One region of the Cobetia sp. D5 genome, then DNA from elsewhere that is predicted to be linked to it. Evidence: predicted binding sites of a transcription regulator. Region 1 holds the regulator's gene; the other holds the start of a gene.

What was found. Region 1 encodes LexA, which represses DNA repair genes until DNA is damaged. Its sites were predicted from a motif close to TACTGTNTANNTANACAGTA; they were not measured.
Region 2: recA (recombinase RecA) is a predicted target of LexA. The motif match lies at 4,527-4,546, and genes of this name have one in related genera.

Annotation. Positions count from the first base shown of each region.
Region 1 is NZ_CP142020.1:990,756-996,768, reverse strand. It holds gene nagZ (beta-N-acetylhexosaminidase) at 1-609, opposite strand, end outside; gene U0O11_RS04240 (L,D-transpeptidase family protein) at 869-1,411, opposite strand; gene U0O11_RS04235 (TetR/AcrR family transcriptional regulator) at 1,411-2,088, opposite strand; gene lexA (transcriptional repressor LexA) at 2,655-3,284, shown strand; gene U0O11_RS04225 (hypothetical protein) at 3,402-3,641, opposite strand; gene U0O11_RS04220 (DUF6586 family protein) at 3,894-4,373, opposite strand; gene topA (type I DNA topoisomerase) at 4,373-6,013, opposite strand, start outside.
Region 2 is NZ_CP142020.1:3,734,201-3,740,213, reverse strand. It holds gene fdxA (ferredoxin FdxA) at 559-882, opposite strand; gene mutS (DNA mismatch repair protein MutS) at 1,162-3,741, opposite strand; gene U0O11_RS15470 (CinA family protein) at 3,908-4,444, shown strand; gene recA (recombinase RecA) at 4,660-5,727, shown strand; gene U0O11_RS15460 (regulatory protein RecX) at 5,900-6,013, shown strand, end outside.

The DNA.
Region 1 (6,013 bases):
CTCGCGGAACGGCCGCGGGTCGACCACGCGCTCCAGATGGGTATCTGCCGAGATGCCACCATGCCCCGGGTAATGCTTGCCGACGGCGGACATGCCCGCCTCCTGCAACCCGTCAATGAAGGCGCCGCCCACCGCGATGACGTCTTCCGGCGTGGCGCCGAAGCTGCGATCGCCAATGATGGTCGAGCCCGCCACATCGATATCCAGTACCGGCGCAAAGGTGATATCACAGCCGATGGCTGCCATTTCCATGCCCAGCAGCCAGCCGGCATCGCGTGCCAGTCCCAGGCCTGCGGCCTGGGCGTCTTCGCCGCAACCCTCACAGTCACGGCCGAGGCAGCACTGTGCCAGGCTGCGCATCGATGGCAGGCGTGTCACACCCTCGCGCAGACGCTGGACGCGCCCGCCTTCCTGATCGATGGCGATCAACAGGTGCGGATTGACGCTGCGAATCTCGCGGCTCAGCTCCAGCACCTGTTCGGGAGAGGCGCAATTGCGCGCAAACAGGATGACGCCCCCGACGGCAGGGCGTGCCAGCAGTTCACGTTCGTCGCGGGCGAGGGTCAGCCCCGCAACATCGACCATTACGGAGCCCAGTGGCTGTGTCATGTCATCCTTCCTGTCCATGGCCTGCGGCAGTGATATCCCGTGAAGAGAGGAATCACGACCGCCAGGACTTCATGTCTTTTACGGGGCTCGGCAGCCTGGAAGAAACGTGATGAATCAGGCTGCCAGCGCGAGGAAAGGCGCAATTCTAGCCGACTGAACCCCTATCGAACAGTCGCGGCCAGCTGCGCCCCGGCAAGGGGCTGTCACGTAGATTCCGGTGACAGCTCATGGAGGGTATCAGACTCGGACACCAACCCCTTCAGGCATGCAGCAGCACCGGGGTGCCGGGCACAGCCTCGGCAAAGAGTCGCAGCAGGTCGTCATCACGCAAGCGAATGCAGCCGTGGGACGCCGCTACCCCCATGGGCTCAGTGCTGGGCGTGCCATGAACATAGATGTAGCGGCGCAGGCTATCGACCCGCTCGCCGCGGGCATTGCGACCACGATTGACGCCGGACTCGCGGCCGCTGAGCCACAGAATGCGCGTCAGGATCCAGTCTCGCTCAGGATGCTCGGCAGCAAGCTCGGGCGTGAACACCTCGCCCGTGAAGCGCCGGCCGCGATAGACGGCGCCACACGGATTGCCCGCCCCGATGGCGGCACGAATCACATGCCAGCCGGTTGGCGTGCAACCGCTGCCGTCGAGCTCGCCGATACCGTTGAGGCCGCTGGAGATCGCGCAGGCGTGCACCAGCGCCTCAGGGTCAGCCGCGGGGGGCGGCGCATCACGACTGCCACTCGGCATGTCACTGCGTACCTCAAGGCTTTGGCGCGAGAGGTCCACCGCTACCCAGCAGGCCATCAGCTGGCCGCCTGGGTGACCGCCTCACCATCCCCGAGCGTGGCCGGCAACGGCGCTGCCATCGCCGCGACGACCACTGGACGCATGTGCTGGATCAGCTCGCGCACCGTGGTGTGATGGCCGTACTCGGCCTCCTCGATATCGCGCAGCGCATCCAGGCCCGAGAAGGTGAAGATCACGCTGCCGAGCATGAAGTGCAGACGCCAGAAGCGCTCGTTGTCAGGCAGATCAGGCGTCGCCAGCTTCAGAAGCTCGGCGAAGCGGCTGAAGACCGTGCCGTAGTGCTCGCGGATATAGCGCCGCATGTGGCCCTGACCCTGGGTATAGGCAAGCCCGAGCAGGCGCATGAAGGTACGCAGGCTGTTGCGCTCGGCCGGCACCTCCAGCACGGTACGCGCCATCACCTCCAGCAGGACCTCCAGCGGCACCTGACGCCCGGCGTATTGCTGCTCGATGCTGTCGAGTGCCGCGTGGAAACGCTCACTGAAAGGGTCGAGATAGCGCGCGAAGACCGCCTGGATCAGCGATTTCTTGGAGCCGAAGTGGTAGTTCACCGCCGCCAGATTGACCTTGGCCTTGCTGGTGATGTTGCGCAGTGAGGTCTCGGCGAAGCCGCGCTCGGCGAACAGCACCTCGGCAGTATCGAGGATGCGGGTAACGGTATCGGTCTGGGCCATGGGCGGAACCCTTGTCAGGTAGAAAAGGACTGGAGTCGTAGGTCACGGCGCAAGCCCCGCGCGGCGACTCTCTCATGAGGTGGTGCAGGTTCACCGCAAGGCGCGTTCGATCATGGCACCCGTGAGCACTACCATCGGCGAACATTCGTTTGAAACACTTTGATTCTAGCGCGCCATGCCATGACTGACAATTCTCTCGCGTTTCAAACGCCAGAGGTTTAGCCAAGCCTGATATTCCCTCAACGCTGACCATCCCGATTCAAGGGCTCGTCATGCTCGGTGACTGTCCACCCCGCCAGAGCCAGGCCGGGTTCATCTCCAGACATTCATCTCCAGACATTAATCTCCAGACATTCACTTCCAGACATTCCCATCAAGAAAGAATGCCTCGGATATCGGCACGAAAAGTCGCCAGACAGCGATATCTCGGCGACTACCTGCCCTTTGAGGCCACCACGCAAGCCACGATGCCTTGCATGACCGCCATGACTGGATACAATGACAGTTGTATGGATGCACACCCCGTGCCGTCAGCTCAAGATGCCGCCCAGGCCAAAGGCAATGCCATGACCCAGCCGCTTACTCCGCGCCAGCAGGATGTCTTCGACTTCATCATCAAGACCATCAAGTCCTCTGGCTACCCGCCGACGCGGGCCGAAATCGCCCAGGCGCTGGGCTTCCGCTCACCGAATGCTGCCGAGGAGCATCTGCGTGCCCTCAAGCGCAAGGGCGCCATCGAGATGGTGCCGGGCACCTCTCGCGGCATTCGCGTGCCGTCGCTGGCTGACGTCGACGACAGCGCCAACGATGGTCTGCCGGTGATCGGGGAAGTGGCCGCCGGCAGTCCGATTCTTGCCAGCGAGCATATCGACCGTCACTGCCCGCTGCCGAGCGACTACTTCTCGCCGGCTGCCGACTACCTGTTGCGCGTGCGCGGCGTGTCGATGAAGGACGTGGGAATTCTGGAAGGCGACCTGCTGGCCGTGCACCGCACCAGCAGCGTGCGTGACGGACAGATCGTGGTGGCACGTCTGGGGGATGAAGTTACCGTCAAGCGCTTCCGCCGTGACGGGCACTACGTGTGGCTGGAAGCCGAGAACGAGGACTTCTCACCGATCAAGGTCGACCTGCGCACGGACAGCCTGGAGATCGAGGGTCTCGGAGTGGGCGTCATCCGCGATGGCGGCCTGCACTGAGACCTTGACCAGCAGCGCTCTTCTCGCAAAGCTCTGAGCAACAGAAAAGCCGCACGTATTGCACAAAAAAACCCGCCTCGAGGCGGGTTTTTTTGTGCGCGAAGCACGAGCGATGAATCAGTGCACGATGCCTTCCGACTGCTCGTCCTCGTCTTCTTCGCCATCCCAGAGGCGAGTCCGGGTGATGGCGTGGTCGATCATCTCACGCGCGACCTCGAAACGATTGTCACGCAGCAGATCAGCGGCCTCGTCCGAAATGCGAATGCTGAGCAGCGGCTCACCTTCGCTTTCCGCGGCGCGCAGAATCACTTCACCATCTTCCATTTGCACAATTTCAAGTACGGCGGGATCGGACACGTCATTCCTCCTGCACGGCATCTCGCGAGATACCGGCGTCGTTGTAATCGTCAGCGCGACGGCTGGCAAGCCCGGCACCGCGTTGCCATCAGCGACGCAGAAAAAAGTACGACCACAGCCAGAGCCATGGTCGTACCGGAGAATGCAGGGCTTGCCACAATGCGATCAGTCTAGCACCCGTGAAGGCGAAACGTCACCCGATTGCCATGCGCCAGTCATCACCAGCGTGCAGCGCCAGATCAACGCCTTGACCTACCACTCGACACTCGACTCGCGCAGCTGCGGCAGCAGCGCCTTGAATGCCGTGATGGCGGCACTGAGACGCTCGGCCAGCGAGGCGCTCGAGGCTGCCGCGATGATCAGACCATCACCACGCGAACGCGATTCTTCGCGGCGCGCGACACCGCCTTCTTCATGCAGGCGGGCCACATCCGCGACCAGCTCAGACAACCAGCTGTCGGAACGCTCCAGCAGACTGCGCAGCTGCTCGACCTCGGCGATGGGCGTCGGTGGCGACGCCAGACGCTCGCGCCAGCTACCCTCTGGCCAGCGCGCCGTCACGGCACACTCTTCCAGCAATGACGCCAGCGCCAGCTCCAGCAGGGCGAGCGCGCCCTCTTCACCGGCCATGCGACGCGCCACGGCATGCTCATCGTCGCCAGAGGCTGCTGACTGGGCCAGCAGCAACTCGGCCTGATACAGCAGCTGATTGGTACGGGCACGCTGGCTCATCAGCTCTTGGCCCCCTTGCGCTTGTCCTCGACGACCCAGCGACCGTTGTCGTAGGTCGCCTTCCAACCGGTCGCCTTGCCTTCCTCATCGGTCATGACGTACTGAGCCTTGACCTTGCGCGAGAAGCGAATCTGCGCCGGACGTCCGTCCGGGTCCTGATCCGGGGCTTCGAGAATGAAGTGATACTTCTCCGGCAGCTCGTCGGCATGCGCCTTGAGCTCCTTGACCAGCGGCGGACGCGTCTCGCGATTCTTGGGGAACTGACTGGCCGCCAGGAACAGGCCACTGGCGCCATCGCGCAGCACGTAATGGTCCTCGACCTTGACGCAGGCAAGCTCCGGCATCGGAATCGGGTCCATCTTCGGCGGCGCCACCTCACCGGACTTGAGCAGCTTGCGGGTATTCTTGCAATTCTCGTTGGTGCAGCCGAAATACTTGCCGAAACGCCCGGTCTTGAGCTGCATGTCAGAACCGCACTTGTCGCACTCGATCACCGGGCCATCGTAGCCCTTGATACGGAACTGACCTTCCTCGACCTCGTGACCGACACAGTCCGGGCTATTGCCGCAGACGTGCAGCTTGCGCTGCTCATCGATCAGGTAGCTGTCCATCGCGGTGGCGCAGATCGGGCAGCGACGCTTGGCGCGCAGCGCATCCGTCTCGGCATCTTCACCGGCATCGGCCGCCACGGCTTCATCGCCCGGCAGCAGATCGATGGTGGTCTTGCAGCGCTCCTTGGGCGGCAGGTTGTAGCCGGAACAACCCAGGAAGACCCCGGTCGAGGCGGTACGAATCTGCATCTCACGCCCACAGGTCGGGCAGGCGATGTCCGTCGGCACCGGCTGGTTGGGACGCATGCCCTCTTCGGACTGGGCGTGGTCCAGCTCGGCCTTGAACTCGGCGTAGAAGGTGTCCAGCAGCTCGCGCCAGTTGCGTCCGCCGTTGGCCACCTCATCGAGATAGTCTTCCATGCGCGCCGTGAAGCCGAAGTCCATCAGATCCTTGAAGGACTCGCTGAGGCGATCGGTGACGATATCGCCCAGCTTCTCGGCGTAGAAGCGACGGTTTTCCAGCGCCACGTAGCCACGGTCCTGGATGGTGGAGATGATGGCGGCATAGGTGGATGGACGACCGATACCGCGCTTCTCCAGCTCCTTGACCAGACTGGCCTCGGTGTAACGCGCCGTGGGCTTGGTGAAGTGCTGCAGCGGCTGCAGCTCGACCAGGTCCAGCTTCTCGCCGATGGCGAGGTCCGGCAGCGACTGGTCCTCTTCCTTCTTGCCCATCGGCTTCATGACACGCGTGTAACCGTCGAACTTGAGCACACGGCCCTTGGCGCGCAGCTCGTAGCCATCCACTTCGATGGTCAGCGTGGAGGACAGGTATTCGGCCGGCAGCATCTGACAGGCCACGAACTGACGCCAGATCAGCTCATACAGGCGCTCGGCGTCACGCTCCATGCCGGCGAGATCGGTGGCGCGGCGCGACACTTCGGAAGGACGAATCGCTTCGTGAGCCTCCTGGGCGCCTTCCTTGCTGGAGTAGACGTTGGCCGCTTCCGGCAGGTAGTTGCTGCCGTATTCTTCGCTGATGAAGTCGCGCGCCGTGGCCACCGCGTCCGCCGACAGATTGGTCGAGTC
Region 2 (6,013 bases), 1.5 Mb from region 1:
TGACGGGACATCATCCGCGTCAGGAATGATGGGGCAGAAAGCGGCAGCATCAAGTGGCAGGAAGCCACGACAAGGATGGTCGGACAAGGAATGTCGTGAGGCTGTCAGCTGCACAGGCAGGGAGCGGTACAGGCAGGACGCCGGGCAATGCATGGGCAGGACAGCAGGACAGGCAAATATCTGCACTAACGGGCATTGCGGTGGGACAGCTGCGCGAGCAGTGCTGCAATGCCCGCCACGCGTGACGGTGCGCCCCGAATGACAGGATGTCGTGAAGGGCAGGGACAGCACTCAGGAGTGCGATCCAGGATGGATCGACAGGGACACGCTTGGAGCGGGCGACCTTACGGGGTCGCCCTTTTTTATGCCCGGATGTCAGGGGGCTGAGCTCCTGACATGAGCTTGAGTCTCCGACTTCAGGCACCGACTTCAAGCATCAGAGACAGAAACGGCAGCGGCTCCCGAGGGAATCGCTGCCGTTTCTGTCGTGAGACCCGGGCTTGCCCGGTCAGGGCGGGCAAGCCGCTTGCCACGTGAGATGCGGGTTGCTTGAGGGGCTTACTGCTCCAGATACTCAAGCTTGCCATCGACACCATCCCACTTCTCGGCGTCTTCCATGGCGTCCTTCTTCTCGCTGATGTTCGGCCAGACTTCGGCCAGATCGGCATTCAGCTCGATGAATTCCTTCTGGTTCTCCGGCACTTCATCTTCGGAGAAGATGGCTTCGGCGGGGCATTCCGGCTCACACAGCGCGCAGTCAATGCACTCATCCGGGTTGATCACCAGGAAGTTCGGGCCTTCGTAGAAGCAATCCACCGGGCAGACTTCCACGCAGTCGGTGTATTTGCAGCGAATGCAGTTCTCGGTGACGATGAATGCCATGCAGGTCTCCTGACGCGGATTGGCGTCTCTCTCGTAGGTCGTGGTCCAGGCGCCCACCATGTGTCATCTCGGCGACATCATGGTCTTCAGGTTATAAGCGGCGCAGATGTTATAAGGCGTTATTCTAGTGGCGCTCTGCCGCCCCCGCAATCAGCAGGGGCGGATCGTTTTGGAATGGTGCTATGCCCGAAGGTTGCTGTCGAGCCTTGCCGCGCATTCTCGGGCCTTGCCACTCATTCTCGGGCCGGGCACGCCAACGCTGGCTCGGTGTGACGGCGCTCAGCGCTGACGGTGCCATTCGTAGATCAGCTCCAGCGCTCGCTTGGGGCTCAGATCATCCGGGTCTAGGCCATTGAGGGCCTCGACAACCGGATGCGGCGGTGCCGCGAACAGGTCATTCTGCTGCGGTACCGGCTGGCCCAGCGCATCCTCGCGCGCCACCTGCGGACGATCGACTTCCTGCTGCTCCAGGCTGGTCAGCTTCTCGCGCGCGCGCAGGATGACGCTCTGCGGCACCCCGGCCAGCTGGGCCACCTGCAGGCCATAGCTCTGGCTGGCAGGGCCTTCCTCGACACGGTGCATGAAGACGATGCCATCGCCGTGCTCAGCGGCCGTCAGGTGCACGTTGGCGACGGCATCGGCATGCTCGGGCAGCGCCGTCATCTCGAAGTAATGGGTCGCGAACAGGGTGAAGGCACGCGTGCGCGCCAGATGCTCGGCGCTGGCCCATGCCAGTGACAGGCCATCGAAGGTCGAGGTGCCGCGGCCGATTTCATCCATCAACACCAGGCTCTCATCAGTGGCGTTATGCAGGATGCTGGCGGTCTCGGTCATCTCGACCATGAAGGTCGAGCGGCCGCCGGCCAGGTCATCCGAGGAGCCGATGCGCGTGAAGATGCGGTCCAGCGGGCCGATGCAGGCGCGCGACGCCGGCACGAAGCTGCCGGTATGCGCGAGCAGAGCGATCAGTGCCGTCTGGCGCATGTAGGTGGATTTACCGCCCATGTTGGGGCCGGTGATCACCAGCATGCGCCGCGCATCATCGAAGCGCACATCGTTGGGAACGAAGGGATGATCGCTGACATGCTCGACCACCGGGTGGCGTCCGCCTTCGATATCGATGCCCGGGGTCTCGCTGAGTTCGGGGCGCACGAAATCGAGCGAGGCAGCGCGATCGGCGAAGGCGGTCAGCACATCCAGTGACGCCAGTGCGCGGGCCGTCTGCTGCAGGCCATCCAGTTCGGTATTCAGGTCATCCAGCAGGTGCTCGTACAGCAGCTTCTCGCGCGCCAGTGACTTGGACTTGGCAGACAGCGCCTTGTCCTCGAACTCCTTGAGCTCGGGGATGATGAAGCGCTCGGCATTCTTGAGGGTCTGGCGACGGATGTATTCCGGCGGGGCCTCGGCCGATTGCGAGCGCGGCAGCTCGATGAAGTAGCCATGCACGCGGTTGTAGCCGACCTTGAGGTTGCTCAGGCCGGTGCGCTCGCGCTCGCGGGTCTCGAGTGCGACCAGATACTGGCCGGCGTTCTCGGACAGGCCGCGATACTCGTCCAGCTCATCGTCGTAGCCATCGGCGATCACGCCACCATCGCGCAGCACCACCGGCGGATTCTCGACCAGCGCCTCGCTGAGCATCGCGGAAAGTGCCGGGAACAGGCGGATGGCATCGCGCAGGTCATCGATGGCGCTGCCTTTTTCGACGCTGGCGAGCACGGCGCGCAGCTCGGGCAGAGTGTTGAGGCCATCGCGCAGGCGTGCCATGTCACGGGGGCGTGCGCTGCGCAGCGCGACACGGGCGAGGATACGCTCCACATCGCCGATGCGCTTGAGCAGGCCTTGCAGCTCGAAGGGGTAGTCGCCATCCAGCAGACGTTGCACCGCCGCCTGACGCTGGCCGATCTGGAGCTGATCGCGCAGCGGGCGGTTGAGCCAGCGCTTGAGCAGGCGTGAACCCATCGCGGTCGCGGTGACGTCCAGCACGCTGGCCAGCGTGTTGTCGCTGGTGCCGCCCAGGTTGGTGTCGATCTCGAGGTTGCGACGGCTGGCGGCATCGATCACCACCGAGTCATCGCGGCTCTCGACGGCCAGCGCGGTCACGTGGGGCAGGCCGGTACGCTGGGTGTCGCGAGCGTAGTCGAGCAGGGCACCGGCTGCCGTGACGGCGCGCGTCAGGTGGCTGCAGCCGAAGCCGTTGAGGTCCTGGACGCCGAACTGATCGCACAGCAGGCGCAAGGCAGTCTCGTGATCGAAGTGCCAATCGCTCTGGCGGGTCAGGCCCGGGCGCGAGGCCAGGCTGGCGGGGAGGGTACGGCTTTCGCCGACCATGACTTCGGCAGGCGACAGACGCTGGATCTCGGCCAGCAGCTCGTCATCACCATTGACCTCGAGCACGCTGAAGCGACCGGAGGAGAGCTCGAGAGCGGCCAGGCCCCAGGTCTCGCCATCACGATGCAGCGCCACCAGCAGGTTGTCGCGGCTGGCATCCAGCAGCGCCTCATCATGCAGCGTTCCCGGGGTGACGATACGTACCACCTTGCGCTCGACAGGCCCCTTGCTGGTCGCCGGGTCACCGATCTGCTCACAGATGGCTACCGATTCGCCCATCTTGACCAGGCGTGCCAGATAGCCTTCGGCGCTGTGGTAGGGCACCCCTGCCATGGGGATCGGGGAACCGCCGGAGCTGCCGCGCGCCGTCAGCGTGATATCGAGCAGTTGTGCTGCGCGCTTGGCGTCCTCATGAAACAGTTCATAGAAGTCGCCCATGCGATAGAACAGCAGCACGCCGGGGTGCTCGCGTTTGATCTTCATGTACTGCGTCATCATCGGCGTCATCTGGGGCGCGCTGTTCTTGGCCATGGCCATGGACTTCCTTGACTGCACTGCAATGGGAAAAAGCACACATGCGAGAGCACGGCATGCGGGATGCGCGATATTCTACGGACTGGCGCGGCCGGCTCCAATGCCTGTGATGTCTCATGCTCGCTGCCCTTTTCACCCGATGACCTCCACAAGGAGAAAGTTCGTGAGCCGATTGACTGGTACGACCCCCGAGGCTGCGTGCGCGAATGCCCTGGCTGAGCAGTTGCAGGCGTTGGCAGTCGCGCGCGGCGTGCGCATCACCACCGCCGAGTCGTGCACCGGGGGCGGGGTGAGTGCGGCGATCACGGCGATTGCCGGTAGCTCCAGCTATTTCGATGCGGGCTACGTGACCTATTCCAATGCCACCAAGCAGCGCCTGCTGGGGGTCAGTGAGACATCGCTTGAAACATTCGGTGCCGTCTCAGAGGCGGTCGTGTGCGAGATGGTGCGGGGCGCCTGTCGCGAAAGTGGCGCTGAGCTGGGGGTGGCGATCAGCGGTGTGGCCGGCCCCGGCGGGGGAAGTGACGAGAAGCCCGTCGGCACCGTATGGCTGGCGTGGGGGAGCGAGGCGCGCCAGCAGGCACGCTGCTGTCACTTTCCCGGCGACCGGCAGGCCGTGCGCGACGCCGCGGTGCGGGAGGCATTGCAGGGCTTGATCGAGCGCGTGGAGGCCTTGCAGATCGGCACCGAAGACGCATGAGCCCGATGCAAGCCCCGCGTTGAGGGTGCTGCCTGAAAAAGCGCATCACCGGACTGGCAGAGTGACGCAACTTGCGGCATTATACTGTCCATGTATACAGGGTTTTGCCACGACACCTCAGCCGCTAGTCTGACGGTGTCTGCTCAGCTCTCAGTGATAGAATTCTCTATTCCAGGTGGCAGCCCGTGTGGCTCCGCCGTTCGACAGGAGGCCACATGGCAAAGGACGACAATCGTACCAAGGCGCTGAACGCGGCGCTGTCCCAGATCGAGCGCCAGTTCGGCAAGGGCGCCGTCATGCGCATGGGCGATGCCCCGCGTGTGGCCATCCCGTCGGTTTCCACCGGTTCTCTGGGGCTGGATATCGCACTCGGCATCGGCGGCCTGCCCTTCGGGCGCGTGGTCGAGATCTATGGCCCGGAATCCTCGGGCAAGACGACACTGACCCTCTCGGTCATCGCCCAGGCGCAGAAGCAGGGCAAGGTCTGTGCCTTCATCGATGCCGAGCACGCACTGGATCCGTCCTACGCCGAGAAGCTGGGCGTCAATCTGGACGAGATGCTGGTCTCCCAGCCGGACACCGGTGAGCAGGCGCTCGAGATCGTCGACATGCTGGTACGCTCCGGCGGCGTTGACGTCATCATCGTCGACTCCGTGGCGGCACTGACGCCGCGTGCCGAGATCGAAGGCGAGATGGGCGACTCCCACGTCGGCCTGCAGGCGCGTCTGATGTCCCAGGCGCTGCGCAAGGTGACCGGTCACATCAAGAACGCCAACTGCATGGTGGTGTTCATCAACCAGATCCGCATGAAGATCGGCGTGATGTTCGGTAGCCCCGAAACCACGACTGGCGGTAACGCACTGAAGTTCTACTCCAGTGTGCGTCTGGATATCCGTCGCACCGGTTCCGTGAAGTCCGGTGATGAAGTCACCGGTAACGAGACCCGCGTCAAGGTCGTCAAGAACAAGGTCGCGCCGCCGTTCCGTCAGGCCGAGTTCCAGATTCTCTACGGCAAGGGCATCTATCACGCCGGTGAGGTGATCGATCTGGGCGTGCAGTGTGGTCTGGTCGGCAAGTCAGGCGCCTGGTACAGCTATCAGGGCAGCAAGATCGGTCAGGGCAAGGCCAATTCCGCCCAGTACCTGGAAGACAATCCCGCCATCATGGAGGAGATTGAAACCCAGATCCGTGCCCAGTTGCTGGCAGCGCCGGAAGCCAAGGAAGAGCCGAAAGAGACCGCGGCCGCCGAGAGTGAAGACGACCTGGATATCGATCTCGACTGAGGTTCGTCCAGAAGAAAGAGCAAGAGCGCCAGCCGCCAGGCTGGCGTCATCGCACCGTGTCGTTTCCGACCCGGTGAGATGACCCCAAGGCGCCCGCCCCGATGACTCGGAGGCGGGCGCCTTGCGTTCACGTCCATCGATGTCCTTCTGCTCAACCCCGGGGAGCATGACCATGCACGATGACAGCGCTGAAATGGGTGGGCCTGAGTATCAACCGCTCGACTCAGGCGCGATGACGCCGCAACGGCGTGCGCGCAATGATGCCATCGCGCGTCTGGCGCGCCGC